DNA from 4 places in the Paenarthrobacter sp. NPDC091669 genome. Region 1 is predicted to be linked to each of the others. Evidence: riboswitches for the same ligand, from Rfam matches in the RefSeq annotation. Region 1 holds a riboswitch; each other region holds the start of a gene.

Region 1 (7,734 bases):
AGGCGCTGTCCGCGACACCGTGGACCACGCAGCGCTGGTCGCTTCCCGTGAACTCGCCGCAGCGATCGACAACCCGGTGGTCCTCCCGGACGGCCGCGTCACGTCCAACGGCAACTTCCACGGCGCACCCGTGGCATACGTCCTGGACTTCCTGGCCATCGCCATAGCGGACCTCAGCTCCATCGCCGAGCGCCGCACCGACCGCATGCTCGATCCCGCACGCTCGCACGGGCTTCCGGCGTTCCTCGCTGGAGATCCGGGCGTGGACTCGGGCCTGATGATCGCCCAGTACACGCAGGCCGGCTTGGTCTCGGACAACAAGCGCCTGGCCGTTCCCGCGTCAGTGGACTCCATCCCGAGCTCCGCGATGCAGGAAGACCACGTGTCCATGGGCTGGCACGCTGCCCGGAAGCTGCGCAAGGCCGTGGAGAACCTTCGCCGCGTGCTCGCCGTCGAGCTTGTCACCAGCGCCCGCGCCATCGACATGCGGACGCAAATGTCCGACGGCGAACTCACCCCTGGTCCTGCCGGTACGGCCGTGCTTGAGGTACTTCGTGAAGTGGTTCAGGGCCCGGGCACCGATCGGTTCCTGTCGCCGGAACTGGAAGCGGCTGACCGTTTGGTCGGCTCCGGCGCGGTCCGCGCGGCCGCCGAATCCGCCGTCGGGATTTTGGCCTGACGTCGAATAAAACGCTCATTTGATGGGCATCTTTGTCACGCCCCGGTCTTTGTTCGCAACGCAAGCACCGGGGCGTGGCAAATGTAGTAGAACTTATGGTGTACGTCACGTCCACAACAACGGTGTTGTGGGCTTGACGGTCAACCGTGAACAACTCAATACACAACAGAGAACATCCACAAAGGGGTAGAAGTTCAATGAAGGCACGCGGAGCAGTCCTGTCCAGGCGAAGCGCTCACTCGGCTACGGTTTCGGACTGGAAGACGCTGAACGTTGGCGAGGCGGTGGAAGTGGTCAAATATGCCCACGTGATTGCCACTGGCCGGATCGAGGAAATCTCCAGCAGCGGAAACGTGGTGTGGCTTGAGCACTCCGGCCCGGGCGTTACCGAAGAGGGTAAGGAACTGTTCATGAAGTCCGACGGCGTGACACTCCGCCGGGCATAGGCGGAGGTTCTGCAGAGGTACTTATTAAACAGAAACCGGGGCTCGTTCCCTTCCGCGGGTAGTAGATGCGGAAAGGAACGGGCCCCGGTTTTTGCGTCGCTGCCGGAAATACGGTGGGGTATCAGGCAGCGAGTACTTCGCGGGTCTGGCCGAAGGGAACGGATTCGTCCAGAGCCACGGTGTAGGTGCCGGGCTCGTGGCGCGTCACCAGAATTCCGCAGGCAGCGTCTGCTGCCGCGTTTTCGATCAGGGCATCCACGGCGCGGTCGAGTCCGTCGTGGATCTCGTCTGCCTTCGAGAAGGACAGGCGAATTTCGCGTTCTGCAGTCATTGCAGGGGTCATTGGGGGGCCTCCTATTACGTGCCGCATGCGAGGGCGACCCATCAATCATAGTGGCTGACCGCCGAAAATATGTAAGATGACTGGCAGTCAGGTGACCTGCGTCTCATCCGGAGCTTGCCTATGGAGGAACCCCTTCCGCCCCCCGCCGACCGCCGCGGGGCGTGCCGGCGGCGGGACCCCAAAGACGTGGTGGCGGGATTCGAACCCGCGTGCGCTGCTTTGCAGGCAGCTCCCTGGCCTCTCGGGTACACCACGTGCCTAAGACACTAGGTGCACTCAAGCGGGCCCGGCAATGTTCATGTCCCGGGCTTTCGTAAGGCTACGAACCGTGTCGCCAGGCTAAGAGTTGGAGTCGTTCGGCGACGTGAAGATTGTCATGAACCGGCCGAACCCGGGCTCGTTCGCTGAACGCAACGCTCAACAGCGGGTGTCACGGACAAGCGCGGGATCCGTGGATGCACCCCGCCCGGAGCGCAGCCCCGCCAGCTTGGTCACGCCGACGGCCACGAGCAGTGCGAGGATCGCAGCCGCCATGTGAGTGTAGAGGAGGAGGTGGATGTCGCCGCCGCTGGTCGCGGTGCCGGCCGGTGCGTCCCCCAAGTCCGGGGCTCCGTGCACGTGGTCCAGGAATCCGCTGCCGGGAAAGTACCCTCCGAAGGCCTCAAAGCCGAAGTGCAGCAGCTGCTGTGCCAAGCCGGATAGGAGCAGCAGCAGCAGCGGGCCGTGCACCCAGCGGGACACAAGCTGTGCGGCGAGCGCACACAACGCGGCGAACCCCAGGAGGACAGGTATGGCCGGAGCGCTTCCGCCCGCGAACAGGTGCGCTGCGAGGCCCAGAGCCACAGCCGCTGGCCCTGCCACCCAGGCCCACTTGTCCTGCACAGGAGTTCCGCGCATCGCCATCCTTCCCTCCCCACAGAGTAGGCGGAGGAAGGCGGCTGGAAAAGGGAACGCTAGGCGAGCAGGGCGTTCACCAGCCGCGCAGCCACTTTCGCGGTGCGGTGATCGATATCAAACTCCGGGTTCAGCTCCGCTACGTCCAGGTGCAGGAGCTTCCCGCTCGCAGCAACCTGCCGGCAGACGGCACTGATCACTGGCAAAGGCACGCCATATGCGGCGGGTGCGCTGACCCCAGGGGCCACGGATGCAGGCATTACATCCAGGTCGATGGTCAGGTACAGCACGTCCACGCCGGCCAGGAAATCGGCAACAAAAATCTCCACGGCCTCCGGGGTGCACAGCTCGTCCAGCAGGTACTTCACACCCAGGCGATCGGCGGTGTCGAAGAGGGTGCGCGTGTTGTTCGGCTCCGAAATTCCGACGACGGCGTACTGCAGTTCCCGGCCGGCGGCGGCTTCTGCGTGGGCCATCTGCAGGAACGGCGTACCCGAGCTCGGTGTGGGCTCGTCGCGAAGGTCAAAGTGGGCATCCAGGTTCAGGACACCAAGCCGTTTGCCGCGGACCGTGTCAGAACCGGCCACCCCAAGGTAACTGGCGAACGCTGTTTCGTGGCCGCCGCCCAGCACCACGGTGAGGTTTCCGGCGTCGAGCAGTTCCGAAATGGCGCGTCCGGCGCGCTCTTGGCCCGCTTCCAGTGAGTCGTCCTCCACCACCACATCACCGGCGTCGAACACGTCACGGTCAAGGTGGAACGCCAGCGGACCCAGCGCCGTGCGGATGGCGGCGGGAGCCGCAGCAGCACCCACCCGGCCTTGGTTGCGGAGGACTCCGGCATCGCTGCAGAAACCAAGCACGACGGCGGGGCGCGTGGCGGTTGCGGGCGCGGGCGACGTCAGGGGTGCTACCGCCTGCCACCAGCGGCGGTGTTCAGCGCCGTCTCCGTCAAAGCGGCCCGTCCAAGGGCTGGGGCTGACGTCTACGGCGAGGGTGGTGCTGGTTTCCATGCTTCAAGCACACCCGAATGAGCACACGAAAACCAGCGATCCAGCGTGGCGAGTGTCTGAAACCCCGGACTTCACCGCCGAAGGCAACCCCGCGACCTACTTGACGCCCAGCAGTTCCTCCACGGTTCCAATGCCGAAGAACAGCAGGAACGCAGCGGCCACAGCCCACATGAGCGGGTGGACTTCGCGGGCGCGGCCCTGGAAGGTGCGGATCAGTACGTAGGAGATGAAGCCGGCGCCGAGGCCGTTGGCGATCGAGTACGTGAACGGCATGAGGGAGATGGTCAGGAACGCCGGGATGCCGACACCCCAGTCCTGCCAATCGATCTTGCCCACCTGGGAGACCATCATGAAGCCCACAACCACCAATGCCGGGGCCACGGCTTCGAAGGGGACAAGGTTGATGAGGGGGGTGAAGAACATCGCCACCAGGAACAGCACGCCGGTGACGATCGAGGCGAGGCCGGTGCGGGCACCTTCGCCGATGCCGGCGCCGGACTCGACAAAGATCTGGTTGGACGAAACGGACGCGCCGCCGCCTACGATCGCGCCGAGGGCATCCACCTGCAGGACACGGTCCACGTTGGGGATGTTGCCGTCCTTGTCCACGGTTCCGGCCTCGTTGGCCAGGCCCACCATGGTGCCCATGGCATCGAAGAAGATGCTCAGCAGGATCACGAATGCCAGCAGGGCCGCTGCGATGAACCCAAGGTGCTCAAAGGCGCCGAATGGGTTGGCCTTGCCGATGAGGGACAGGTCCGGAGCGCCCCACTCCGAGAGGGTGGGAGCCACGAGGGACCAGCCGCGCGGGTTGACGTTCTTGCCGTCGAAGCTGGGGCCGATGTGGAGGGTGAATTCGAGGATGGCGGCCAGTGCCGTGGAGACCACGATCCCGATGAGGATGGCGCCGCGGACCTTTCGGACCACCAGGGCGATGGTGAGGATGAGGCCCACTGCGAACACCAGGGTGGGCCAGCCCATGAGCTTGCCATCCACGCCCAGGCCCAGGGGAACCGTGGTGCCGGCGGCGTCGGGAATTCGGCGCACAAATCCCGCATTGACCAGCCCGATCAGCGCAATGAAGAGTCCGATACCCACCACGATCGCCGTTTTGAGCGCTTCCGGCACGGCCTTGAACACGGCGGTACGGAAACCGGTCAGCACCAGGATGAGCATGGTGATGCCGGAGAGGACCACAAGGCCCATCATGTCCGGCCAGGTGAGCTCCGGGTGCGAGGCGACCGTGACGGCAACGAAGGCGTTGACGCCCAGACCGGTTGCGACGGCGAACGGGTGCTTGGCCCACGCACCCATGAGGATGGTCAGGATGCCCGCCACGAAGGCCGTCGTGGCTGCGACGGCCGTAAAGCCGAGGGATGCCCCACTGGAATCCGCCCCGGAGAGGATCAGCGGGTTCAACACCACGATGTAGCTCATGGCGAAGAACGTTGCGAAGCCGCCACGAATTTCCCGCGAGTACGTGGATCCACGTTCAGTAATTTTGAAGTAGCGGTCTACTGCAGAACCTTGCTTAAGCATGAAGGACTCCGGGGATCGGTGGGAGTGTGCCCTCAAATCCTATGCGGTCCGGTACGGGCGCTCCGGACGATTCGCCTAGTCTGTAAGGAAGCCAACACTAGGAGAAACCGCCCCATGCGTACCATCCGCCCGCTTCTGGCCGCCGTCGTCGCTGCTCTTGCCTTCGCGTCCGCCCTGCTGTTTTCTGCGGCACCCGCGTCCGCCCATGACGTCGCTGAATCCACGACGCCGGCCAATGGCACCAGCGTCACGGACGTTCCGGCGTCGGTTTCCATCACATTCAACAACCGGCCGCTCGCGCAATTCTCGGGCGTGACGGTTACGGCGGGCGGCGAAAACTGGGCGGATGGCCCGGTGGAGATCATCGACAACCAGGCGGTCCAGAAGCTGCGCGAAGGCGCTCCGGCCGGCGAATACACGGTGGTCTGGCGCGTCGTCAGCAGCGATTCGCACCCCATCGAGGGCACCTTTACCTTCACGGCCACCGCAGGAAGCACGACGACGACCAGCGGTTCGGCGGCAGCCTCTCCTTCCGCTTCAGCACCGTCGTCTTCAGCACCGTCGGCAGCGGTACCGACGGCCGGAACCGCGGCCCCGGGCAACGCGGCGCAGGGAACCGGTAACAGCGAACCCGCGGCCGACGCCTCCCAGCCCTTCCCGTGGAGCATCGTAGGCCTGGCGGTTGTTGCTGTTGGTCTCGTTATTTTTCTGGCTGTTACAGCCCGCAGAAAACTCGCTGCTTCAAACGACTCTGATGGCGATTCTCCCGCGGAATAACAGGGTTTTCTACGTAGCCGCGAAGATCTCGAAACGGTTACTGCGACACGCCAGAAGCGTACTTCTCGTTACTTAAATGTGACTTCCGCGTGATCATCGCGTACGGTGGTACCTGTGCCTGTTCCACGTAGCGGGCACTTCCGGCCTGATTGCCTAGCTCTGCCGCAGTCCGGAATCCGTTCGCAGACAAACCTTACGGCAGAGACGGGGAACCCATTTTAGGCCGCTTTCGAGCGTGCCTTGGGGTGAAGTCACGATGCTTCCGCTGAACAGCGGGAGATAGTGGCCGGGTGACTCCCATCCGAATCCGACAGCTAACCTCGCAGGCATCGGGAGAGGCTCTTTCATGTCTTCACGCATTCTTCGCGGCCGTCGTAAGGCGGACAGCGTACGTCCTAATCCGTTCATCTCCATCTCCAAGGCAGTTGCCAGCAACGCTTCCGGCGCTGGCCGCCAGGCGGCTGTTATCGCAGCAGCCTCGGGCCTTGTGTTGACCGGCTCCATTGCAGCTCACGCTGCTGAAGCTCCGGTTCAGCGGGATTCCAGCCCGGCAACGGTCGCTGAGACCGTTTCAGCCGACGCACCCACCCAGGTTGTCACCGCCCTGGCTACGGCTACCGTCAACTTCGAGCGCCCTGCTGTTGCTTCTGTTGCAGCGCCGGTTATCGAGAAGCCTGCACCGGTTGCTCCGGCTCCCGTCGCCAAGAAGGCAGCAGTCACCACTGCCGCCGCAAAGGCTCCTGTTGCCAAGGCTGCTGCTGCCGCTCCGGCCGCTGCTGCTCCTGCTCCTGCGGCCGCTGCTGCTCCGGCCGTTGGTGGCGTCAATGCCGCCATGGTTGCCTCGGCTTACGCCCAGATCGGCATCATGCAGGACTGCACCGCCATGGTGGAGCGCGCACTCGGCTCCGCAGGCATCCCCGTTGGCGACCTCGGTCCCATGCAGTTCATGAACTACGGCAAGGTTGTCAGCTCACCCCAGCCCGGTGACATGATCGTCCAGTCCGGCCACGTCGCCATCTACATCGGCAACGGCCAGGCCATCAGCGGTGGCATCAATGGCAACCAGACGGGCATCCACCCGATCAGCTGGTTGACCGCAACGGGTCCCCTGACCTACGTACGCGCTGGCGCATAAGCCTCACGCTTCAGTTCAAAGGCCGGTGTCTTCGAAGAGTTCTTCTTCGAGGACACCGGCCTTTGGCGTTAAGTTTTGTGCGGAATAGTTCACGGCCAGGCACGACGCCGAAGGTCAGTCAGGCGGGCAGGCGGGCCTTTGCAGGGTGTCGTGGAGGGCGTTTGATCTGCTACGCGGTGGCGATGCCCGGCCCTGCCGGGAGGGCCACCTTGGACGATATCGCCTGGCCCACAGCCTTTGCCTGCCGAAGTACTTCCTTGGGTGTGGGCGTAATGAGCTCGCCGACTCCTACAAGGTGCATCCCGACGGCCCGCATTGCGGCCACCAGGTTCTGGCCGATCGCTATACCGAGTTCCGCCAGCATTCGGCGCAATTGGCTCTGCGCACAGCGCGTGACCACAATATGGTCGGCCAGAAGAACACCGTTGGCAGTGTGCACGGCCCACTGGCGGCGGGTGGACTCGAGGGGTCCGGAGGCGTGAAGCCCTGTCCTGAGCCCGGCAGTGGTCATGCTGGCGGCCAGTCCATAGCCGATCTGCTGGGAAGGGTCGGAGCCAAGAAAGTCGAGGCGGACCGCCCGTGTGGTGCTGCGGACATCCAGGTGATGGCTTGCGGCGTAGTTCCGCAGGTGGCGGAGGATCTCGTTACGCTCCTGCATGGCCGAGGGATCGGCTGCATCGCAGCGTTGGAGCATGCCAGTGTGGACTGACGGGCCGGTTGCGGACAACGTCCCGAACCCGTCCACCACTATGGAGTTCACGCCGTAGCGGCTGAGCTCACTGGCAACTGCCAAGCCGGACAGGCCGGCTCCGATGACCACGGTGGTGGTGCGTTCCGTGGCGGAATCAGGCGTGAGTGACACTGCTTGGTTCCTCCTTGACGTGTGTGCCGTTAGGCATCGCATGGGGTCG
Region 2 (7,734 bases), on a different contig from region 1:
TCTTCATCTCTGCAGCTCGACATTTGTCGAGCCATGGAGCGTCAGGTGTCGCCTGCTGTTGGTACGCTTTCCTGATGCAGCAGGACGTGGAACAGATCGTTGAACGCGTGGCGTTGAAACTGGGCCGCGGCCTCTCCCTGGAAGACCTCGACGGCGTCCTCCTCGCCTACAGCTCCAACCAGTCGCACGCCGACCGCGTCCGCGTGAACTTCCTCCTCAGCAAGCGTGTCCCCGGCGATGTCAGCGCGTGGCAACTGTCCCACGGCATCGCCACGGCGGTGCGTCCCGTCGTCGTTCCCGCCAATGAGGAACTCGGAATGTTGGGCAGGGTCTGCGTGCCGCTCCTGGTGCGCGGCTTCCGCGTGGGCTACTTGTGGGTCCAGCTGGACGTTGAAGAGCAAAGTGCGACGGCGATACTCGCCGAGTTGCCCGGCGTGCGCGACGAGTTGGACCTGTTGGCGGGATTGCTCCTTGATTCCAACACCGCGGAATCGGAATTCCGGCGCCGGCGTGAGCAGGAGTTCCTCTCTGCTTGCAGCGGCGAATCGAATGCCGTGGCGGCCGTGGCCGGGTGGAAGGAAATCCAAGGCCGCGGTCCGTGGCAACTGGTGACCATCCTGGACGCGGACGGCGCGAGGTCCGACGTCGATCCCCTTGCCGCGACCCTGACGCACCGTTCAGCCGCGCTGCAGTCCACTATCGGGGTCAACGCTGCGTTGTTCAGCGCGGGAACGGAGACGCATTCGGTGGTGCTGTTCCGCGAGTCCGGTGGCCGGGCGGACCACGCCCAGGTGCTGGTCCACTATCAACTGGAACTCGCCAAGCGCTCCGGCAGGGCGGTGGACCGGGTGATCCTGGGCATCAGCGAACCATTCCAGGTGATCCGGCAGCTCGGGGGAGCATACCGGCAGTCCAAGGTTGCGGCGCAGGCTGCTGCCGTCGATCGACCCCTCGGCGAGCTCGTGGACAGCCGGGCCGTGGGCGTCTATCAGCTCTTCGACCGTTTGCTGGCACCCGGAGGCTGGGACGACACCGGTTCCGTGCACTTCCGAACGCTGGAGGACCAGGACAAGAACGGCGAACTCCTGCCCGTCCTGGAACTCCTCTATGACAGTGATGGTTCAGTGCAGGACGTCGCGGCCAAACTCCACCTCCACAGGAGCAGCATCTACAACCGACTCGGCCGGATCCGCCAGCTCATCGGTGCCGACCCCCTCAGTGGAGCGATCCGCCTTGAACTGCACGCTGCCTTGAAAGCCCGCCGTTGGGCCGGCCGGCCACGGATCTAAGGTTGTTAAGGAACAAATGAGGCAGACACCCGGTGGGTGCCTGCCTCATGCGCAGGGTCTTGCCTTAGGAACGCCTCAGCCGCTGGCAGCTCCAACGGCCCCATCGGCGCCGGAACGTGGCCGTCCGGCTGCTGCTGCAGTATCGGCTGTGCCATCCCACGTGCGTGGTGGTGCGCGGCAAGCGCGTGCTCATTTGAGGGCGTCCTTTGCCGCGTTGAGAATCTCTTCAAGTGCCGTCCCGGTGGGCTGCGGTGCGGCGGCCGCGCTGGGCTTGCCCGTGGGCTTTGGTTTGGTGGTCTGCGTGGGAGTCCCCGTCGGGGTGGGGGTAGGTGTCGGAGTGGGCGTGACCGTCGGCGTCGTTGTGGGCGTCGGTGTCGTGGGAGGCGTGGTGATCGTGTCCGACGGCACCTCACTGGGTGCCGGCGCCGGCTGGGTGGGGGCCGGGCTGGCGGTGGACGGGACCGCGGCGATGGTTGAGGGTACTGCCGACGGGACCCAGACGGGGTCAGCCAAGGAAACTTTCGGGGTGGGAACGGACGACGGCGACACAGGCGCGGGTGACTCCGGAACCGTGGCCGGTTGGCCGGCTGCCGACGTCGCAGCAGCTGACGCGGAGGGCGATGAGGCCCTCGAGTACGAGGCACTGGGTGCGGGAGCCGCGGAGCCTGAATTCCGGTCGGCGCCGCTGGCTTCCTGGGAGGGGGTCTCCTGGCCGAAGAACGGCAGCTCGAGGGCCTGCCCCAAGGTGCCGGCTGTCAGGACCAGACCCAGGGCACCAGCCACCACGGCCATGCGCTGGCTCATGTGCTTGACCGACGCAGCTTTACGCAGGACCGCCTGGGGTTCCCGGCCAAGGGACGATCCGCCCCTGCCCGGCCTGGAGGGAGCGGGAGCGGCCGACTCCTTTGGAACGTCCTTGCGGCTTGCCAGTGAAGCCGACGCCGTGGCGGCCGCAGCAACCCGCGCCGGGGATGTGCCCCGCGGTGAAACGGGTGCCGGGGAAGCGGCTGCAGGCGAAACCGCTGTGGGGGCAGACTTGGCCTGAACGATCGGAATAGCCGAGGTAGGAGGCCCCGGCGTGGTGGAGGGCGGAGCTGCTGCCTGGGCGGCCTCCACGACGGGAATGGCCGCGGTTGCCGGCTCGGCAGCGTCGGCAGGTTCTCCGACCGCGGATGGAGCGGGCGCGATCACAGCTTGGGCGGCCCGTTCCCGCTCGGCTGCGCGCGCGGCCGCACGTGTGGTGGGCGGCGCGACGGTGGGGAGGGCCGCGGTGGCGGGCTCCGACGTCGTGCTTGTGGTCCCGAGTGCGGCAGCAGTGTCTGCCTGCACGCTGATGGGGGGTCCGCTGGGTTGGGCCCGACGGCGTCCGGTTGGTTTGGTGCGCTCGCGTTCAGTCTCGGCGCGGCGCGGCTGATCCATGGTTGGGGACATGGTGGTTGCCTCTCAACGCCTTCGAGGTTAGCTGTCGGGTTCGGACGAGGCCGTCCGGCCGCCGTAGCGGCTTCACCCCAAGGACTTGGGAAAGTCCGGGAACTTGTGGGTCCCCCGCCTCTGCCGCGGGTCTGGCGGATCCCGGAATGCGGCAGAGCTCGGCGTCATTCCGGAAGCGGCCCAGCGGAGATACGGGTCGCCCTACGACGGTACATGAGCCGGAAAGTAAAGTCACATTAATGTAACGGACGGTAGGCCTCCCCAGATGAGAGGGTTCTAGCGTTTAGGCTTCGGGGCCGGTGCTGGCGCCGGGAGTTCGTGCTGGATTTTCTGGATCTGGTGGACGTGATGGGTTTCCGGGCGGAAAATCTCGTCCGCAACTCCCAACATCCCGCCGGCTGCTGCGCGCCGGACACCCCGGCGATTCTGCCGGGCCACCCAGTACCACGCCGCGGCCAGGAGGGCGGGAACTCCAAGTACGGCAGCCAACACGGCCAAGATATCCATCGCCTAAGACTAGCTTCGGCGCGAACCGGCAGGTAGACATTGTCTATGGACCTGCCTGTGATGCCACCCGTCTCGCCCATGCTCGCCAAATCCGTCCCCGCCATTCCCGATGTAGGGCACTACGAGCCCAAATGGGATGGCTTCAGGACCATCGTCTTCAAAGATGGCGACGAAGTCATCCTGGGCAGCCGCAACGAGAAACCCATGACCCGCTACTTCCCCGAACTGGTGGAAGCGCTGCGGCAGAACCTTCCGGACAAATGCGTGATCGACGGCGAGATTGTCCTGATCGAGGGCAACCGTCTGGAGTTCGAGGTGCTGCAGCAGCGGATCCACCCCGCGGACAGCCGGGTCCGGATGCTCGCCGAGAAGACCCCGGCGTCCATGATCGCGTTCGACATCCTTGCCCTCGGCGACGACGACCTCATGGGCAGGCCTTTCTCGGAACGCCGCGCCGTCCTGGAACGTGCGCTCGCCAAGGCTGAGCCGCCTGTTTACGTCACTCCTGCAGTCACGGACCTTGAGCGCGCGCAGGAATGGTTCGTGCAATTGGAAGGCGCAGGCCTGGACGGGGTGCTGTCCAAGCCCTTGGACGGGACGTACTTGCCCAACAAGCGCGTGATGTTCAAGACCAAGCATGAGCGCACCGCGGACTGTGTGGTGGCCGGATTCCGTTGGCATAAGACCGCGAAGGTTGTGGGGTCCATGCTGTTGGGTCTTTATCACGACGACGGTCGGCTCCAGCATGTGGGGGTGGTGGCCTCATTCCCCATGGCCAAGCGCGAGGCCCTGGTGGCTGAGCTTGAGCCGTACCAAGTGGAACTCGGCGAGCATCCTTGGGGCGAGTGGGCCAGCCAGGGCGAGGGGGCCGGGGGTTCCAGGATGCCCGGCGCCCAAAGCCGGTGGAGTGCGGGCAAGGATTTCTCGTTCGTGCCCCTGCGTCCCGAGCTGGTGATCGAGGTGGCCTACGACTACATGGAGGGCGAGCGGTTCCGGCACACCACGCAGTTCAGGCGCTGGCGGCCGGACCGCACGCCGGAGAGCTGCACATACTCCCAGTTGGAGGAGCCGGCGGATTACGATCTTGGGGAGATCCTGAGGCTGCCGTAGTCCGGCGCCCGCAGTTGTTTACTCCTCGTGTCCTTGGTCGCTGCTCATGCTGCCCTCGGCCGGCGGGGTTTCTCCCGGGGGCACTCCACCGCCGGGTTCAAGGCCCGTGACGTTTCCGTCGAGGGGATCCGGGTTGGCGGATGCTGCGGGATCGTCGTCCTCATCCTGCCGCATGTCGGGATCCTCGTGGATACTGTCGGCATCGGACGTAGTATCAAACGGTCCTGTGGCGCCGGTTGCGCCGAAGCCTTGCTCGTCCTTGTGGTCTCCAGTGGTCACGATCAACCCTTTCGTAAGCAAACTTACTAATGTGATGGCTCCGCCAGCCTAGCCGGGGTGCGCGGACTCATCAAGGTGCCTGGCCGTGAAGCGCTGTCGCGGCAACAAAACTCCGGATGGCGTCCGCCACGGCATGGGGCCGCATGTGTTGCGCTACATGCCCGACGCCGGGAATCTCCACCAAGCGCCCCTGGTCAACCGCCCTCGAGAGCCGGAGAGCCCAGTCCGGGCCGGCCACGTTGTCGCGGCTTCCCCTCAGGACCAGCACGGGGACCTTGATGCCAGCCACGCGTTTTTCCGTGGGGTAGGACATCATCACGGGCAGTTCAGTGAGGTACCAGCGCGGACCGGAGCGGAAATAGTCCGACGTGACGATCCAATTGGAGGAGGGGCTTTCGCGGAGCATCCCGTCAAGGAGAAGGGCCACGGACTGGCGCCGCACGTTCTTGTGCCGCGAATCAACAACAGGCCCCATCAGCACCACCTGCCGGACCCGATCCGGCGCATGTAAGGCCGCTTCGATAACGAACTGCGCCCCCATCGAATGGCCCACCAGAACGTAGGAACCGATGCCGCGGGAAGCGAGGGCCTCAGCGATGAAGGCGCCGTAGTCCTCCACCGAGAGCTGTCGATCAGGCTTTGGAGTCCCCCCAAACCCCGGGAGGTCCAGGGAGTAGGTGGGGGCGCTCGCTGCCAGGACGGTGTGCAGCCGGGCCAAATAGCGGTGCGAGACCCCGATGCCGTGGATCAGGACATAGACGGGCCCGGCGGGATCGGACACAGATTCAGTGCCGGGATCAGCCGAGGGCCCGGCTGGAGGCGTGCCCTCTGTCCAGAGGATCCGCCCCTTCAGGCCCAAGGCTTCTACGTCGGCAGACAGCAACGCTGCCGGTTTCCCTTTCGCTGCCATCAAAGTTTCCGCTGCAGGAACACCGGAGCTCCGGGGCCATCCAGCTCGTCCTCCGCTATTGGTCGGCCGGACACCGCCAGCAGCAGTGCGATGGCGGGCCCCTCAACGGCAGGCCCGTCCCCGTGATCGAAGGATGTGTCAGTGGCCACCAAGCGCCAGCCCTCTGCGATTTCCTTGCCTCCGCCCATCTTGGTGCTGGTCCGCACCTGGTAGTGCAGGGCTGTGGCGACGTGCGCTGCAGGATAGTCACGGCGGATCCCCAGCGGGCGGCGGATGTCCTCGCCGTGCACGAAGGCTTCAACCAACCGGGTTCCCAAGCCTGCAGGCGGCCCGGAAGTCCGGGAGAGCGCGGCCTGCAACTGGACCAGGGTCTTCCCCGGGTCAGGCGTCCTTTCGCGCTCAACACCCACGGCATTGTCGCGGTCAAAATCCATCCGGGAGGCAACCATGCGTCGAATGAAGCCGAGGCGCGTGGTCTTGGCACTGTCGATCACGTGCGCCAGGACGTCATGGACGTCCCAGCCCGGGCACAGCGATGGCGTCCTCCACTGGGAGGGCAGGAGCGGTTCAAGATCCCGGATCAGGGCACGGCGTTCCTCATGCACTACGGGCCAAACAACGGAGGGGGAAGTCGAAGCCATACCGCTATTGAACCCCATGCCTACTCCCTGGTGGCGTCGCCGGACCTTGTGGCGTCGTCGGATTCGCTGGGGTCCGCCGCCGGTTGCGGAGTCTCAGGCGCGGCAGACGCCGCAGCCGCGTCCCGGCGTCGTGCGATTTTTGATTCCGTCCACATCGCGACGGCCACGAACACCGTGCACGCGAACATGAAGGTTGCCACGAAGTTCAATCCCATGGCAGAGCCCAAGGGTGCGGCAAGGGCCATTGCGGCCAACCCGGCCACGATATGCCACCCTTTGAAATTGCCCACCGATCAAGCGTAACCCCGGCTTTAAGGGGTGCCCGCCTGTTGGCTGCGATCGTTGCTTGATCCTTATCACTGTGGACACTATTGGCTGGCGTTGACGTCATTTCCGTCGGGCTGGTCCGCGGCGCTTTCGGCCTGTTTCTTCTTCTGGGATTCCAGCCACGCGATGATGGCGGCTTGCCGGATCCGACGATGCGTTCCCCGGTATTCCACGGGAATTTCGCCGCGATCGGTCATATTGCGCAGATAGGTGTGCGAGATTCCCGCGAGCTCGGCAGCCTGCGAGGTGGTGAGCATTTCCTCCACGCTGCTGACCGTCACGGTTTCGCCGCGGCCCAGCCTCGCGAGGAGGTCGACGACGGCGTCCCTCGCCTCGTCCGGCAGGCGGTGGACTGTGCCGTCCACGAACACGGTGATGTCGTTGCTGTCCTGCAGGGAGCGCGCCAGATTCCGGGCGTCGTCGGCGGGGAGACCTGCGGTGACGCGGGGAGCTATCAATGCCATGGCAGAAGCCTAGCGTGAGCCGCGTGCTGGCAGGCCTCGGCCATTTAGACGGCTTGCTGCGCGGTAGACGACTCCTGCCGTCCAACACGCAGCAAACCATCGAATCGGGCAAGCCCGCCGAAGGCTACTCCGCGTCCAGGTCCGTCTCCAGCAGCTTCACCAGTGCGTCCAGCGCAGCGTCGGCGCCGTCGCCCTCGGCCCGCAGCACCACGACATCGCCCTTGGCGGCGCCGAGCGTCATGAGCGAAAGGATGCTGGCGGCGTCGAGCGCATCATCGGCAGGCTCGCCCTGCATGGCAATGGTGACCTCCACCGGTTGCTCGCCCGCGGCTTCCGCGAACAAGGCGGCGGGGCGGGCGTGCAGGCCGGAGCGGCTGGCGATGGTGGCTATGCGTTCGGGCATGGTTTCTCCTTTGACAGAAACAAACAGAAGTTAGAGGCCGAGTTCTTCGAGCACGGGGAGCTTGGCGCGGACCCAGTCGCGGGCCTCGGTGGCGCTGGGTGCTGAAAGGGCCAGCCGCGCGAGTTCCTGTGCCTGCTCCAGTGTCACCGTCTTCAGGACGGTCCCGACGGCGGCCAGCGACCGGGCGGTCATGGACAGTGTGGTCACCCCCAGTCCGGTAAGCACGACGGCGAGGGCCGGGTCGGCTGCCGCCTCACCACAAACGCCCACGGGTTTTGCGTCACCCTCACGGCCCGAGCTTTCCTGGGCGGCGCCTTCCACGGTGAGCTGCACGAGCCGGAGCACGGCCGGCTGCCAGGGAGTGTTGAGTTCA
Region 3 (7,734 bases), on a different contig from region 1:
TCCTGGTTCTGGATGTCATGCTGCCCGGATTCGACGGCGTGGAGGTCCTCAACCGCATCCGCACGTTCGCGCCCGAAGTTCCCGCCCTCTTCCTCACGGCCAAGGACGCCGTGCAGGACCGCATTGTTGGCCTGGCTGCCGGCGGCGATGACTACGTCACCAAACCCTTCAGCATGGAAGAAGTCCTCCTGCGGCTCCACCGACTGGTCCAGCGATCCGGCGTCGCCGCCATGGACACCGCCGAGCTGGTGGTGGGTGACCTCACCCTGAACGTCGACACCCGGGAAGTCACGCGTGCCGGGGAGGACATTCCCCTCACCGCCACCCAGTTCGAACTTTTGCGGTACCTCATGGAAAACCCCAAACGGGTGGTCAGCAAAGCCCAGATCCTGGACCGGGTGTGGGATTACGACTTCGGCGGGCAAGCCAACATCGTGGAGCTGTACATTTCCTACCTACGCAAGAAAATCGAAGCCAACCATCCGCCGATGATCCACACCATCCGTGGCGCCGGCTACGTCATCAAACCCGCGGACTAGGCGTTGAGCACACTTTCAGGAGTGGCCAGGAAGTCCGGCCGCAGCTGGCTCAATCCCTCCACCTGGCACTTGCGCACCCGGCTGGTCCTGGTGGCCATGGCACTGTTGGTCGCCATTTGCGGGGCAGTGGGCGTGGTGAGCTATGCGTCCATGGACATGGTGTTCAACCGGCAGCTCGACAGGCAGCTGGAGCAGGCGTCCAGCCGCGCGAATGACTTCGGCAGGCCGCCGTCGAGCTTTCCGTCCTCACCTTCGGGGAAGCCGGATCCCCTGGAGGCGCGGGGCCAGGCCGCGGGAACGCTCAACGCCAGGATCGACGGTTCCACCGTCCGCAGTTCGGGGCTCATCAACGCCCAGGGAAAGCGCGTTTCGCTCTCCGCAGATGACGAGCAGGTGCTGCTGACCCTCCCTAAGGACAACCGCCCTGTGGACCGTTCGCTCTCCAACGGCGACTACCGTTTGGTGGCCGTCGAAACCAATGGCGATGTGATCGTGACGGGGTTGCCCTTGGCGGACAAGCAAAGCGCCGAGGCGTCGTTGGTCTGGACCATGGTGCTGGTATCGCTGGGCGGACTGATCATCATCGGCCTCGCCGGAACAGTGATCATCCGGCGGACCATGCGGCCGTTGGAGCAACTCTCCGAGGTGGCCACCAAGGTTTCACGTCTTCCGCTCGACGCCGGTGAGGTGGCACTTGCGGTGCGCGTACCGCCGTCGGCCTCTCATCCCGGAACGGAAGTCGGCAGCGTTGGCCATGCCCTCAACCAGATGCTGAACAACGTCTCCAATGCCTTGGAAGCGCGCCAGGAAAGCGAGACCAAAGTACGCCAGTTCGTCGCGGACGCGTCGCACGAACTCCGAACGCCGCTGACGGCCATCCGCGGTTACACCGAACTGCTGAGGATGACCGAGAACTTCACCGATGACGGCCGAAAGTCGCTGGCACGCGTCCAGAGCCAGTCCGAACGGATGACCACCTTGGTGGAGGATCTGCTGCTGCTTGCCAGGCTGGATGAAGGCCAGCCGGTCAAGGTCACGGACGTGGACCTCACCCAGTTGGTGATCGAAACTGTCAGCGATGAGAAAGTCATGGCACCTGACCACATTTGGCAACTTCAACTGCCTGATGAGCCCGTCACGGTCCGCGGCGACGCTACGCAGCTGCACCAAGTGTTGGCCAATCTGCTCTCCAATGCCCGCAAACACACCGATGCCGGTACGACTGTTGTCACCGGCGTCATGCTCTCGGCCGATGGCAGCGCAGTAGTGACCGTGACGGACAACGGGCCCGGCATTCCAGAGGATTTCCAAGGCCGGATCTTCTCCCGCTTTGCCCGCGCCGATGCCGCGCGATCGGGGTCTGAGGGCACGTCCGGACTGGGCTTGTCGATCGTGGAATCCATCGTGGAAGCGCACGGCGGAAGCGTGGAAGTGACGTCACGTCCAGGTCGCACCGAGTTCGCCCTGCGACTCCCTACCGTCAGTACCGAAGAGATGTAACGAAACGGGCAAGGCGACTCACCGACGTCGTGATCTCTGTTACCTAAATGTGACTTCTGCGAATTCCTCCTGTACCGTCGAAAGGGTGGGTCGCCCCAACTGGCCCGCATCCGGGATGCGCCGAGCTCTGCCACTTCCCGGAGTCCGTTCTTACTCCGAGGCAGAGACGGGGGACCCAGAGTCTCCGGGCCCAGGCATTTATGCCGGACCCTTGGGGTAAAGCCGCAGCGTGATGCGCGGCCGGATGACCTCATCCGAACCCGACAGCTAACTCCGCAGGCGCTGAGAGGTAATCACACATGTCTGAATTCAATGATCAGACGCGCCCTTCCGCGCGTCACCGCGATGAGCACAACGCACCGTTGACCAAGTCGCAAACCGTCCTCAAGAACGCTGCCCGCCAGGGTAAGTCCGGCCACCGCATGTCGGTTGTTGCCGGCGTCGTGGCCGCTGCGCTGGGCGTCGCATCGCTCGGTACTGCTGCCAACGCCACCCTGAACCTCCCTGAGGCGAGCCGCGTTGCAGAGACCCAGGCAGCTGCCCAGGTCAGCACCAACAAGACAGCCGAAATCTCCGCTTCCTTGGACGCAGCCGCCGCAAAGGGCGCTGCTGACCGGGCTGCCGTAGACAAGGCCGCTGCTGAAAAAGCTGCCGCCGAGAAGGCCGCTGCCGACCTGGCTGCTGCTGAAAAAGCTGCCGCCGAGAAGGCCGCAGCCGATCAAGCCGCTGCCGAGAAGGCCGCCGCTGATGCTGCAGCCAAGCAAGCCGCCGCCGCCGCTGCCGAAGCTGCAGCTGCTGCCGCCGCCCCCAAGGCCGTGGACGACCCCGCCGCCGCCAAGGCCTACGCTGCCAGCATCCTTGGCAACTACGGCTGGAGCGCCAGCGAAATGACTGCGCTGAACACCCTGTGGGAGAAGGAATCCAACTGGAAGACCACTGCCACCAACGCTTCCAGTGGTGCTTACGGCATTGTCCAGTCGCTGCCTGCTACCAAAATGGCAACTGCGGGTGCTGACTGGCAGACCAACTACCAGACCCAGATCAAGTGGGGCCTGAACTACATCAAGGAACGCTACGGATCCCCGTCGGCCGCCCTGGGCTTCCACCTGGCAAATAACTGGTACTAAGCCAGACTGCTTGATCACCGCGCCGGTTCCCGCCGTTCGCACCAGTACACACTGGAGCGGATGGCGGGAAGCGGCGCGGTTTTCGCGTTTCACAGGTGCCGTCCATGGTTCACAGTGGGGTCACAGCTTCCACCTAAAACCCTCCTAATCGGCGGGCCCATTCTGGAAACATGACGCTCACCGATCCAACCGCCAGCGCTCCACCACGACGCTTCCATTCGGCGCGCTTCGGTGGCGCGGCGTTAAGCACCACACAGCAGGGCGCCCAAGCAGGGCCACAAGCCCGACGCTCCCCCATTGACACCCGCGCTGCCGTTCCTGTGCTGGACGTCACCCTTCCCGTGTTCAACGAGGAAGCCCGCCTGGAACAGAACCTGCGCAGGCTCTACGGGCACCTTGCAGATTCATTTCCGCACACCTTCCGGATCACGGTGGCGGACAACTGCAGCACGGACAACACCCTGAGGATCGCCGAGCGCTTGGCCCGCGAACTGCCTGAACTGACGGTGGTTCGATTCCAGCAAAGGGGTCGCGGAAACGCACTCCGCCATATCTGGCAGGTCTCGCCGTCACCCGTGCTCGCCTATATGGAAGCAGATCTTTCCACGGACTTGTCGGCCCTCGCTCCCCTCATTGCACCTCTGCTCTCGGGCCATTCGGATCTAGCGGTCGGCACGCGGCTGGCACGGAGCTCACAGGCGGCCCGCAGTCCCCAGCGCGGATTCATCTCCCGAAGCTACAACTTCCTGCTGCACGCGGTTCTGGGGGCACGCTTTTCCGATGCCCAGTGCGGATTCAAGGCCGTCCGCGCCGACGTCGCGCACAGGATCCTTCCCTATGCCAAGGACGATGGCTGGTTCTTCGACACCGAACTCCTGGTGATCGCCGAACGGTGTGGTTTGCGCGTTCATGAAGTACCCGTCGACTGGACGGACGATCCCACCTCGAGTGTCGACGTCGTACGCACCGCGCTTGCCGACCTGCGCGGCCTGGTGCGCTTGGCTCGCGACCTTGGCAGCGGGCGTGTTCCTTACAAGGAGGTGCGCAGGGAGATCGGCCGGACACCGGCGTCGGGAACGGCGGCGGCGCGTCTGGGACCGCTTCTGCATTTGGCTGGTTGGGCCGCGTTGTCCGCGGCCGTAGTGTTCGTCGTCCTCCACGCGGCCCACGTCGTGGGCTAGGACTCCGGTTCGGCGTCCACCGCACCCCTCACGGCGGCAATGGACGCCGCAACATCTCCGGCATCCGTGGTCCAGTTGCTCACTGAGATCCTGAGGATTTCACGGCCACGCCACGAGGACCCGGACATCCACACCGCGCCCTCGGCCATCAGCCGTTGCGTGACACGGTGTGTGCGGTCATCACTGCCGAAGCTCACCGATACCTGCGTGAACACGACGTCGTTGAGCACCTCGACGCCCGGGATCGCGGCGAGCCCCTCGGCCAACGCGCGGGCGTTTGCAGCGAGCCGCTCCACCATGGAGATCACCCCGTTACGGCCCAGTTGCCTCAGCGCCGCCCACACAGGGATGCCCCTGGCACGGCGGGACATCTCAGGCACTTTCTCGAAAGGATCTCCCGGACCGGCATCCGTGGCAATGAGGTAACTCGTGTGAACACTGAAAGCACGCCTCAAGGCTTCCGGCCTCGCGACGATTGCCAAGCCACAGTCGTAAGGAACGTTCAGGGTCTTATGGGCATCCGTGGCCCAGGAATCTGCTTCTTCCACTCCGGCCAGGCGGGCCCGCAGCGTCGGGCTGACAGCGGCCCATAAACCAAAAGCGCCATCCACGTGCACCCAGGCTCCGCGATCGTGGGCCACGGCTATGGCTTCCTCCATGGGATCAAAGGCGCCGGAATGCAGGTTGCCCGCTTGAAGGCAGACCAGCGACGGTCCGGGCTGCTGATCCATGGCCTCGGCAAGCGCGTCGGGGAAAATTCGTCCTTCGTCGTCGGCGTCTACAGGGACGCACGCCCCCAAGCCGAGATACCGCAACGCCAAATCCACTGCGGCGTGGCGCTCCCGGCCTGCAAAGGTGGTGATGCGCGGGGCGCCGGTCAGCCCAAGAGCCTCCAGGTCCCAGCCTGCCTCGTCCATCAAGTATTGGCGCCCGGCCGCCAGCCCTACGAAATTGGCGGTGGTGGCACCGGTGGTGAATCCGACGTCGGCACTTGCAGGAAGGTGGAGAAGGTCCAGCAGCCAGGCGGCGGCCGATTCCTCGACCGCGGCTGCCGCCGGTGTGGCGAATCGAAGCCCGGTGTTCTGGTCCCACGCCGAAACAAGCCAGTCTGCGGCCATGGCCGCGGGCAGGGTTCCGCCCATGACCCACCCAAAGAACCGTCCGGACTGGATTGCCATGAGGCCCGGCTCAGCCAGCGCCGCAAGCTCATCAACTACCTCGGCGGCATCGGTGGCTTCATCCGGCAGTCGCGACAGGATGCTCTTGGCTACCTGATCGGCATCGGAGGACGGGCGGACTGGACGTGTTGGGACCGACGCAAGCCAGTCACCGGCGTGGACCATGGCCCGCTCCAGTGCCGCACCGTACGCCTCCGGCATCGCAGACATGCGCACAGCCTACGCCGGGTTTACCGCGTGGAACAGACTTTAACCCGGCGGTACCAGCTGCGTTACTAGAGAGTCAGCGTGATGAGATGCCCGCCGTCGTCGTCCTTCATTGCGGTGACCGTCACGGCCGAGTAGTCCGGAATCCGCCACATGCCCGGCTCCAGCTCCGCATTGTGACTGGCAGCGGCCTTGCCCACCACCACGGTCCGCATTCCGGCTGCGCGCGCCGCAGCGATACCGGCGGGCGCATCTTCGAAGACCACGACGTCGGCCGGGTCGACTCCCAGCAGGGCGGCCGCCTCGAGGTAGCCCTCCGGGTGCGGCTTGCCCCGGGTGACGGACTCCGCGGTGACGGCGGTGGACGGCATGGTGAGCCCGGCCGCCTGCATGCGGATATCAGCAAGGATGCGGTCTGCTGAGGTGACCAAGGCGATGGCATCATCGGGAAGGCCGGCCAGCAGGGCTTCGGCACCGGGAAGCGCGATCACACCATCGGTCCGGGAGCGTTCCATCTCGCCAAGTTCAGCGGTCAAAGCTTCGAAATCAGCGCCGGGGGGCGCATAGCGGCGCACGGTATCGCCGGCTTGGACGCCGTGGGAGGTGCGGAGTATTTCGTTGTAGTCCAGGCCGTAGCGCTCGGCGAATTCAAGCCAGACCTGCTCGACCACCGCCGTCGAGTCCACCAGCGTGCCGTCCATGTCGAAGAGGACGGCGCGGACGGTCAGCACGGGTGCGGCAGGATGGCTCATGGTTCCATCCTGCCGCACGCTCATGGGGTGGTGCTGAAGTGTGACTTAGCCGTTCGGCCGCTGCGGAAGGTATTGCACCGCCCACTGGTTGCCGTCAGGGTCAGCGAAGTAAACGAAGTGACCCCAGTCCTGGACGTCGACGTCGCTGACCTCCACGCCGTTGGCCTTGAGGTGCTCGTGGGCCTTGTTGATGTCCGCCACCACCACTTGCAGGTTGGGCGCAGAACCCGGAGGGGCGTCGGTGAGACCTTCACCGATGGCGATGGAACACGCCGAACCCGGAGGTGTCAGTTGCACGAAGCGGATGCCGTCCATGGGACGCTCATCGAAATCGGCGTTGAAACCAACCTTGTTGACGTAGAAGTCCTTCGCGCGATCGACGTCGGAGACAGGGACAAATACCAGTTCAAGTTTCCAGTCCATGCGCCACAGGCTAACGGGGCGCGCCGGAAACCGGTAGGGGTCTCCCTTTAGCCGGCCACGCCGTAGAGGCGGTCGCCGGCGTCGCCCAGGCCGGGCACGATGTACGACTTCTCGTTGAGTTTCTCGTCAATCGAGGCGAGGACAACCTTCACATTGGCGTCCGCGAGTTCCTCTTCCAGCTTGGCCAGACCCTCGGGAGCGGCAAGCAGGCAGATGCACGTGACGTCAGAGGCGCCGCGCTTGAAGAGGAACTTGATGGCCTCGCGCAGGGTGCCGCCGGTAGCAAGCATGGGGTCCAGGACAAAGATCTGGCGGCCGGTGAGGTCCTCGGGGAGGCGCTCGGCGTAGGTGATGATGTCCAAGGTTTCTTCGTCGCGGGCCATGCCCAGGAAGCCCACCTCGGCGGTGGGGACCAGCTTGGTCATGCCCTCGAGCATGCCGAGGCCTGCGCGCAGGATGGGAACCACCAGCGGCGTGGGCTTGGTGAAAGCCGTGCCGATGGTCTTGGTGACAGGGGTCTCGATCTCCACTGGCTGCGTCTTGACCTCGCGGGTGGCTTCGTAGGCCAGGAGGGTGACGAGTTCTTCAGTGAGTTGCCGGAAGACCGGTGAAGGGGTGTTCTTATCCCGCAGAACGGTGAGCTTGTGGGCGACCAGCGGGTGGTCCACGACGAGTGTGCGCATCCCCCAAAACTATCATTGAGACATGAGCGCCACCGAGCCGTATCACGCAGACCACATGGCCTGGATGGGCCTTGCCCTGGACGAGGCCCGGTTGGCGCTGAAAACGGACGACGTACCGATCGGCGCCGTGGTGTTGGGGCCCGA
Region 4 (7,734 bases), on a different contig from region 1:
TGGCCCAGCTGCCGAACTTATCCAAGAGGCCAACAGTCCGCTCCGGTGCCGTTGCCAGGATGGAGCGCAGGCCCTCCGGTGTGGAGGTCCACCGCTGCAGCGCAAGGGCAGCATCCATGGGGGTGCTGGCAGGGTGGATGCCGGCACCGCTCTGGTGGAGTTCGGCCACCAACTGAACTACCCGCTGGGCGAAGGCCGGCTGCAGCCGCACCAGTTCCGTGTAGCTCCTGCCCAGGCCAGCCGGGTAAAGGCCGATCACATCCTTGAGGCTGCCCACCGGAAGGTAGAAGCGCTGGCGCGAGGAGGTGGTCGGTGTGCCAGCGGGCGGATCCGCGCGATGGACGAGTGCCAGTTCCTGCAATTTGGCAAGGATCGGGTCCAGCGCCGAAAGGGTGGACCCGGCAATGACCTTCTTCAGGCCGGCTGCGGAGATGCTGTGTCCGGTATCGGCGTTGGTGCAGAGATGAAGAGTTTCCAGGACCTGCATCTCGGGCTTGTTCAGCCGTTCCAAGGCCCGCTGCACACTGACGCGTGCGCTCGCCCTGGCAGCCAGGGCCGCAAAGTCGGGGGCCATGGGGGAGATCAGGTCCGGTCGCGCAGCAAACAAGGCCCGCAGCGAATCGTCGCTGCGCGCTTCCAGTTCCTTGCTGAGCGCGCGAATGAGGGACATCAATCCAACGTTACCGCCCCCGGGGCGTTGCTGCCTGTCAGCAGGTCAGTTGCTTGCAGGTGGGGCGGTTATTGCCGGCGGCGCTGGCGTACAGCGTCCAACACCAGTACCACTGCCAGCATGAAGGCTACGGGCAAGCCGTAAAGGGCCGTGTAGGTGACCCAGACCGGGGCCGCTCCGCTGTTGTACGCGATCACCATGACGGCGCCGACGGCGGCCAAGGAGGCCACCGCAATCACTGCGGCGATGATCATGAGGGGGCGGCGGTAACCCGGGGAAGTCATGTCCCCAACGCTAGCAGCAGCGCCGGAAGGGGAGGTACTGGCGCCCTTTGGATGCAGCTCCTGCTCTCTATAATCGCGGCGTGATCGCGGCAAGGCGGGAATAGCGGGCCGGGCAGGATAACCTTGAAGGAACAGACCAACACGGACCGGGCTGTCACCCTCGATCCCGCAGAACCCTGCGGATGCGGTGTTTGGCCCGACGTGTCTCCCACAGCAAGAAACGAAGAAGGTTGATTACGTGCCTACCGGCAAGGTCAAGTGGTATGACAAGGAAAAAGGCTTCGGATTCCTCGCGGCCGAGGATGGCCAGGAAGTTTTCCTGCCCAAGACGTCCCTGCCCGCGGGCGTAACAGAGCTCAAAGCTGGAACCCGGGTGGAGTTCGGCGTGGCCGACGGCCGCCGCGGAGCACAAGCGCTGGGGTTGCGCGTCCTGGAAAAGACGCCTTCCCTTGCCAAGGCCAAGCGGATGAACGCCAGGGACCTCGCACCCATGGTGCAGGACCTGGTGACGGTTCTGGACAACCTTTCCGGCTCGTTGTCCTCCGGCAAGTACCCGGACGGTAATAAGGCCAAGGCCATCAGCCTGGCGCTGCGCAAGGTTGCCGACGAGCTGGAAGCCTAGGCCGGCCATGACCTCGGAATCCGCACAGGAAACAAAGGCCGGAAGGGACGCCCAGGCAAACCCTGAAGCCGGCCCTGACGCTGCCCGGGCTCCTGGCATCGGGGAAGCCCCCGCGCGGAAGCCGGTGGCGGACAAGCCGCGCGCCGGCTTGCCCGTGTGGCGCACCGGGAAGCCGGACGCCTTCCTCGCTGCCGCCGTCGAGGTTGCCCGTGAGGCAGTGGAGGGCATTGCCAACCCTGGCGAAATCGGGGCGCACCTCGGTGCCAAGTCGGAGGGTGACCGTGTGGTGACCCACCTCTTTGAATCCAGGCTTGCCGGCTACGGCGGGTGGCAGTGGTACGCCGTGGTGACCCGCAACTCGCGGTCCAAGATCGTCACCGTGAGCGAACTTGGCCTGTTGCCCTCCGAGGACTCCATCCTGGCGCCCGAGTGGGTTCCGTGGGCCAAGCGTGTCCGTCCTGAGGACGAGACGCCGTTGGTGGAGGAAACCGTGGAGGACGTCACGGAAGAGTCCGTGCAGGCGGACGAAGACGAGGCGACCGGGCCCGCCGAGGATGCCGAGGACGCGGACGAATCCGACGATCCCGACGAAGACCACGACGAAGCCGGGGCTGAATAAGCATTGCGGAAACCCGGGGTGACCAGAGTAGGGGCGGACGCTGATGTCTACCTTTAGGTCACTCGGAATCCTCAATTACCGCATCTGGTTCTTCGGTGCCCTGATCTCCAACATCGGCACGTGGATGCAACGTACCGCGCAGGACTGGTTGGTCTTTGACCACCTGACCGCGCACGACGCCGGAGCCATGGGCATCACCTTGGCCCTCCAACTGGGTCCCCAACTCTTCCTTGCCCCTTGGGCCGGGCTGCTGGCCGACCGCTACAGCCGGCGGAAACTGCTCCTCATCACCTTGGTTGCCATGGCGCTCCTGAGTACGGGCCTGGGAATCCTGGTGTTGCTGGGAGTAGCTGAACTGTGGCACGTCTATGTCTTTGCGTTGCTGCTGGGCATCGTGACGGCCCTGGACGCTCCCGTCCGCCAGACATTCGTCTCCGAGCTGGTTACCGACGAATACCTGCCCAACGCCGTGGCCCTCAACAGTGCCTCCTTCAATGTGGCACGGATGATCGGACCCGCCGTCTCCGGCGTGCTGACGGTGGCGGTGGGTCCCGGTTGGGTGTTCCTCATCAACACCGTGTCCTTTGTTGCCATGCTCTGGGCGTTGAAGCTCATTCCAGCGTCCTCGCTTCGAGTCCAGCCCCGGGCTGCCGCGGGCAAAGGGCGGATCCGCGAGGGCCTGCGCTACGTCCGCAACAGACCCGATATCCAGGTGGTCCTGGCAGCCGTCTTCATTGTGGGCACCTTTGGACTCAACTTTCCCCTCTTCATTGCCGCGATGGTGGGAACCCAGTTCGGGATGGATGCCGGTGCCTTTGGACTGCTGAATTCAGTCATGGCCATCGGATCCGTGACCGGTGCCCTGCTGGCTGCCCGACGCGGCCGGCCCCGCCTGCGGCTGATCTTCATTGCCGCCGGGGGATTCGGCGTCGCCAGCGCGTTGGCGGCGCTGGCCCCCAACGCCATGCTCTTCGGGCTGGCCCTGGTTCCCTGTGGCCTGTTTGCCCTGACACTGATCACCAGCGCGAACGGTTACGTGCAGTCCACCACCGAGGCTGTCATGCGCGGGCGGGTCATGTCCTTGTACATGGCCATCTTCATGGGTGGCACCCCCATCGGAGCGCCGCTGGTGGGGTGGGTGGCCAACGTTGGCGGGCCACGGTGGGCCGTGGGCGTTGCAGCGTTGGCCGGCGTCAGCGCCGCCGTCGTGGGCTTGGCCTGGATCATCCGTGCCAAGCAGCTGCGGCTGCGTTTCGACCGCCGCGCCCGTGGCCTGCGGCATTTCCGGGTGGAGTCGTTGCTGGCCCGTCCGGCCACCGACGAGGACGACGACGGCGGCCCGGGGCCGGTCCGGTAAGCGGGCCCTCGAGGGTGGCGTTAGAAGGCTGCGGCGTTAAATGGCGGCGGCGCCGTCCGGGACTTTCCGAACGACGCCGACTGACAGCCTGTGGTGCTACTTCTTCAGTTCGCCCACCACGTAGTCGATGCTTGCAAGCAGGGCGGAAACGTCGTCCGGTTCGATGGCGACAAACGTCGCGATACGCAGCTGGTTGCGGCCGAGCTTGCGGTACGGCTCGGTGTCCACCACGCCGTTGGTGCGCAGGACCTTGGCGATGGCTGCGGCATCAATGGAGTCGTCGAAGTCGATGGTAGCGATGACGTTGGAGCGGTCTTCGGCGTTGGTGACGAACGGCGTCGCGTACTCCGAGGCCTCGGCCCAGGAGTAGATGCGGTGGGCCGAGTCCGCCGTGCGCTTGCTGGCGAAGTCCAGGCCACCGTTGCTGTTGAGCCACTGCACCTGGGCGTCCAAGGTGACCAGCGTGGTCAGGGAAGGCGTGTTGTACGTCTGGTTCAGCTTGGAGTTGTCGATGGCCGTCTGCAGGTCCAGGAAGTCCGGGATCCAGCGGCCGGACGCCTTGATCCGTGCCGCACGCTCCAGGGCGGCGGGGGAGAAGAGGCCCAGCCAGAGACCACCGTCGGAGGCGAAGTTCTTCTGTGGGGCGAAGTAGTAGACGTCGGACTCGGCGACGTCGACATCCAGCCCGCCGGCAGCAGACGTGGCGTCCACCAGGATCAACGAACCTTCGTCGGCACCCTGGACCCGCTTTACGGGAGCGGCTACACCAGTGGAGGTCTCGTTCTGGGGCCAGGCGTAGACGTCAACGCCGGCTTCGGCCTGCGACACCGGGCGCGTGCCAGGCTCGGCCTTGATGATCGAGGAAGGATCAAGGAACGGCGCCTTGTTGGTGGCAGCAGCGAACTTGGAACCGAACTCACCGAAGGAGAGGTGCTGTGCTTTCTTCTCCACCAGGCCGAATGCGGCGACATCCCAGAAGGCCGTGGAACCGCCGACGCCGAGGACAACTTCATATCCCTCGGGCGCACGGAAGAACTGGCTGAGGCCCTCCCGGACCGAACCCACAAGGTTCTTGACCGGAGCCTGGCGGTGGGACGTGCCGAGGATGGTGGACGACGCGGCAGACAGGGCCTCGATCTGTTCCGGACGGACCTTGGACGGTCCTGCGCCGAAGCGTCCGTCCTTGGGCAGCAGATCGGCGGGAATGGTGATGCTGTTGTCGCTCACGTGTGGCTCCAATGGGTATCGGCTAGAGATGGGTCGTGGCAGGTGGCATCAACTGCCCCTTCGACACCCCAATTCTGCCTGACCCGGCGCGGAGGCAGGAACCTGTGGCCGTCATAGTCCGCCACGTGGAACGCCGGCCAACCATATGCGACCGGAATTATCCAGAGTAATTCCAAATAAGCTAGGCTGGTGGTTGGCGTTCATGGGGCGGCGGTGCACACCGTCCACCCGGCAAGGGACGCGGTACGGTGGAGATTACGCAAGAAACTGCGTTCGAGGAGAGCTGAGCTGGATGACGGATCTGATCGATACCACTGAGATGTATCTTCGGACCATTTTGGAGCTTGAAGAAGAGAACATTGTGGCTCTCAGGGCCCGCATCGCCGAGCGGCTGCGGCACTCCGGACCCACTGTTTCCCAGACCATCGGACGCATGGAGCGCGATGGCCTGGTGATTGTTTCAAACGACCGTCACCTGGAACTGACCGAGGTGGGTCGGAAGCGCGCCACGGAGGTCATGCGCAAGCACCGCCTCGCCGAGCGTCTCCTTGCTGATGTCATTGGCCTGGACTGGGCCTATGTCCACGACGAAGCGTGTCGCTGGGAACACGTGATGAGCGAGCGCGTGGAGCGCCGGCTGTACGAACTCCTGGAACACCCCACCGAATCCCCGTATGGCAACCCCATCCCGGGCCTCGAAGCCCTCGGTGGCCTTGCCAGCCAGCCGTTCCCCCGCTTGGACGTCAACCTCCTGCAGGCCATGGACGGCTATGCACCGAATTCCCGCGTGGCGGTCACCCGCCTTGCGGAGCCCATTCAGGTTGAGCCTGAACTCCTCACCCAGTTGGATGAGGGCGGTATCCGCCCCGGAGCCGCCGTCTCGCTGGAGCGTGTAGGTGAGTACATTTCGGTCCGGGTTCCCGGCATCGAGGGTGCTCTGGAACTTCCGCCCGAGGTTGCGGCGCACGTCTTCGTCTCCGTCGGCTGACACCCCCCTCCCTTCACGCGGTGTCATATCTCACTTTTGGGTTTCCGGCGCGCGTGTGACCTGCGGTTTTTCAGGATTAGTGATAAGAGGCTGCCGCGCCATGCCTGTTCCTGTTGATAACGAATTTATTACTGCGGGCCTTAATCGCCTATAGTTATCTACTAGCGCTGATACCAAAGCGTTACCTGTTCCGGAGCCGAGCTCTGCCAGCGGAACAGGTGTGCCATCCACCACTGGCAGAGGCGGGGGAACCACAAGCGGCTGTCTAAAGAAGCAGCCTTGGGGTGAAGTCCGCAGCAGAAGTGCCCATTGTCGCAAGTCCCTCCTGGGATACCTGTGTGCCGTGAGCGCTTCGTGCGGGCCGGGTCTTTGAACTCTCTGACTCGAATCCGACAGCTAACTTCGCAGGCTTTTTAGAGAGGAACAGAGTTTGACAACGCAGAACGTCAGGGGTCGCCGCCGCGCGTCCGGCCCCGCTGCTGAGCTGCGGCCAGCCCGCGTCGTATCGGAGATCCGGCCACGCGACACCGAACGCCAGGTGCGTCGCCGTAAGAGCCCGTTGCGCCAGGTTGCCGACTTCGCCGCAGCCAGTGGCGTCGGGCAAAAGGCCGGAGTTGCGCTTGCCGCCACCGGACTTGCCCTGACTGTCGGTCTGCCAGCCACCAGCCCGGTCATGGCCACCTCGGAATCCGGTCAGACCGAGTCGGCCCTGGCCGTTACCGGTGGCAGCCAGCCCGAGGTTTCCGCCGCTGCATCAGCCAAGATCGACTTCAGCCGTGCCGCGGTAGCTACCGCCGCCGACCCCGACGGCAAGCTGAAGCAGTTGCTCAGCGCACAGTCCGCCGACAGCATCCAGCGCGCCTCGTCCACAGGTACCATGGCCAGTCCCCTGGATACCCTGACCACGGCTTCCCCGTTCGGCTACCGCATCAGCCCCCTCACGGGTGGTTCCGGTGACTTCCACCGTGGGCAGGACTTCGTGGCACAGTGCGGCACCGCCGTCCACGCCGCGGCCACCGGCAAGGTCACCTTTGCCGGATGGCACGAGTATGGCGGAGGCAACCGCGTGGTGGTAGACCACGGCAACGGCCTCGAGACCACGTACAACCACCTGTCGTCCTTCACCGTCAAAGTAGGCCAGACGGTCAGCCGCGGCGATACTGTGGCGCTGAGCGGTACCACGGGCGCCTCCACCGGCTGCCACCTCCACTTTGAAGTACAGGTCAACGGTGAAGTCGTTGACCCCATGGGCTGGCTCTAAGCCCAGTTGATGGTTGTCTCTCGCATTCGTGACACACCCCGTGACCTGAATGTGACATTCGCGTTCAACTGTTGTACCGTACAAAGCGCATCGGCTTTTTAGGGGGCCGGTGCACTTGAGTGGATTGCCTAGCTCTGCCACCACTCGAGGTCCGTTCGCATAAATCGTCTGGCAGGGGCGGGGGAACCACTTCTGGTCTTCGCAAGAAGGCCTTGGGGTTAAGTCGCAAAGCTTCCTTGAAGCAGCGTGGCCGGATGACTCCCATCCGAATCCGACAGCTCACCTCGCAGGCATTGGGAGAGGCTACCTACGTGTCATCACGCACTACCCCTGCGCGCCACCGCGCCGAATCGGTTCGTACGAACCCCTTGAACACGCTTTCCAAGGCTGTTTCATCCAACGCCGGTACCGTTGGCCGCCAGGCCGTCGTCCTGGCAGCAGCCTCAGGCCTCGTCCTCAGTGTCGGTCTTCCGGCCCAGGCAGCGGACACCGACGTTTCCAAGTCGGAAGCCTCCAGCACCCAGCAGATGGTCACCACTGCGGTAGTCACCGCAGAGCCCACCGCCACTGTTTCCTTCGAAAGCCCTGTAGTGGCCACCAAGGAAGCTCCCAAGGTTGTCCAGCGCGCTTCGCAGACCACCCAGCGGACCGCGGCCAATGGCAACCAGACCACCGCAGGTGCTGTGACGGCGAAGTCGTCCGAAGC

The links. Region 1 has a riboswitch for cyclic di-AMP ahead of ACIQLI_RS01650 (NlpC/P60 family protein). Riboswitches for the same ligand answer to the same signal wherever they lie in the genome.
Region 2: another riboswitch for cyclic di-AMP. It lies ahead of ACIQLI_RS18890 (hypothetical protein); the one in region 1 lies ahead of ACIQLI_RS01650 (NlpC/P60 family protein).
Region 3: another riboswitch for cyclic di-AMP. It lies ahead of ACIQLI_RS21305 (hypothetical protein); the one in region 1 lies ahead of ACIQLI_RS01650 (NlpC/P60 family protein).
Region 4: another riboswitch for cyclic di-AMP. It lies ahead of ACIQLI_RS16045 (M23 family metallopeptidase); the one in region 1 lies ahead of ACIQLI_RS01650 (NlpC/P60 family protein).

Annotation. Positions count from the first base shown of each region.
Region 1 covers NZ_JBIVTK010000001.1:354,548-362,281, reverse strand. The annotation lists gene hutH (histidine ammonia-lyase) at 1-679, shown strand, start outside; gene ACIQLI_RS01685 (hypothetical protein) at 877-1,125, shown strand; gene ACIQLI_RS01680 (hypothetical protein) at 1,247-1,468, opposite strand; tRNA gene ACIQLI_RS01675 (tRNA-Cys) at 1,653-1,723, opposite strand; gene ACIQLI_RS01670 (hypothetical protein) at 1,886-2,365, opposite strand; gene hutG (formimidoylglutamase) at 2,422-3,372, opposite strand; gene ACIQLI_RS01660 (NCS2 family permease) at 3,469-4,911, opposite strand; gene ACIQLI_RS01655 (copper resistance protein CopC) at 5,026-5,688, shown strand; cyclic di-AMP (ydaO/yuaA leader) riboswitch at 5,839-6,031, shown strand; gene ACIQLI_RS01650 (NlpC/P60 family protein) at 6,035-6,823, shown strand; gene ACIQLI_RS01645 (FAD-dependent monooxygenase) at 6,993-7,685, opposite strand.
Region 2 covers NZ_JBIVTK010000012.1:94,208-101,941, forward strand. The annotation lists gene ACIQLI_RS18885 (PucR family transcriptional regulator) at 72-1,289, shown strand; gene ACIQLI_RS18890 (hypothetical protein) at 1,479-2,720, opposite strand; cyclic di-AMP (ydaO/yuaA leader) riboswitch at 2,723-2,867, opposite strand; gene ACIQLI_RS18895 (hypothetical protein) at 2,997-3,227, opposite strand; gene ACIQLI_RS18900 (ATP-dependent DNA ligase) at 3,273-4,337, shown strand; gene ACIQLI_RS18905 (DUF6480 family protein) at 4,356-4,616, opposite strand; gene ACIQLI_RS18910 (alpha/beta fold hydrolase) at 4,687-5,526, opposite strand; gene ACIQLI_RS18915 (maleylpyruvate isomerase family mycothiol-dependent enzyme) at 5,526-6,185, opposite strand; gene ACIQLI_RS18920 (hypothetical protein) at 6,188-6,457, opposite strand; gene ACIQLI_RS18925 (helix-turn-helix domain-containing protein) at 6,536-6,958, opposite strand; gene ACIQLI_RS18930 (HPr family phosphocarrier protein) at 7,083-7,361, opposite strand; gene ptsP (phosphoenolpyruvate--protein phosphotransferase) at 7,392-7,734, opposite strand, start outside.
Region 3 covers NZ_JBIVTK010000016.1:97,511-105,244, forward strand. The annotation lists gene ACIQLI_RS21295 (response regulator transcription factor) at 1-539, shown strand, start outside; gene ACIQLI_RS21300 (sensor histidine kinase) at 543-2,039, shown strand; cyclic di-AMP (ydaO/yuaA leader) riboswitch at 2,148-2,335, shown strand; gene ACIQLI_RS21305 (hypothetical protein) at 2,339-3,166, shown strand; gene ACIQLI_RS21310 (dolichyl-phosphate beta-glucosyltransferase) at 3,337-4,347, shown strand; gene ACIQLI_RS21315 (pyridoxal phosphate-dependent decarboxylase family protein) at 4,344-5,735, opposite strand; gene ACIQLI_RS21320 (HAD-IA family hydrolase) at 5,801-6,484, opposite strand; gene ACIQLI_RS21325 (glyoxalase superfamily protein) at 6,530-6,907, opposite strand; gene upp (uracil phosphoribosyltransferase) at 6,955-7,590, opposite strand; gene ACIQLI_RS21335 (nucleoside deaminase) at 7,613-7,734, shown strand, end outside.
Region 4 covers NZ_JBIVTK010000009.1:118,215-125,948, reverse strand. The annotation lists gene ACIQLI_RS16080 (helicase-associated domain-containing protein) at 1-670, opposite strand, end outside; gene ACIQLI_RS16075 (hypothetical protein) at 739-954, opposite strand; gene ACIQLI_RS16070 (cold-shock protein) at 1,193-1,576, shown strand; gene ACIQLI_RS16065 (DUF3027 domain-containing protein) at 1,584-2,195, shown strand; gene ACIQLI_RS16060 (MFS transporter) at 2,239-3,552, shown strand; gene serC (phosphoserine transaminase) at 3,649-4,779, opposite strand; gene ACIQLI_RS16050 (metal-dependent transcriptional regulator) at 5,072-5,767, shown strand; cyclic di-AMP (ydaO/yuaA leader) riboswitch at 5,952-6,193, shown strand; gene ACIQLI_RS16045 (M23 family metallopeptidase) at 6,198-7,028, shown strand; cyclic di-AMP (ydaO/yuaA leader) riboswitch at 7,154-7,335, shown strand; gene ACIQLI_RS16040 (C40 family peptidase) at 7,340-7,734, shown strand, end outside.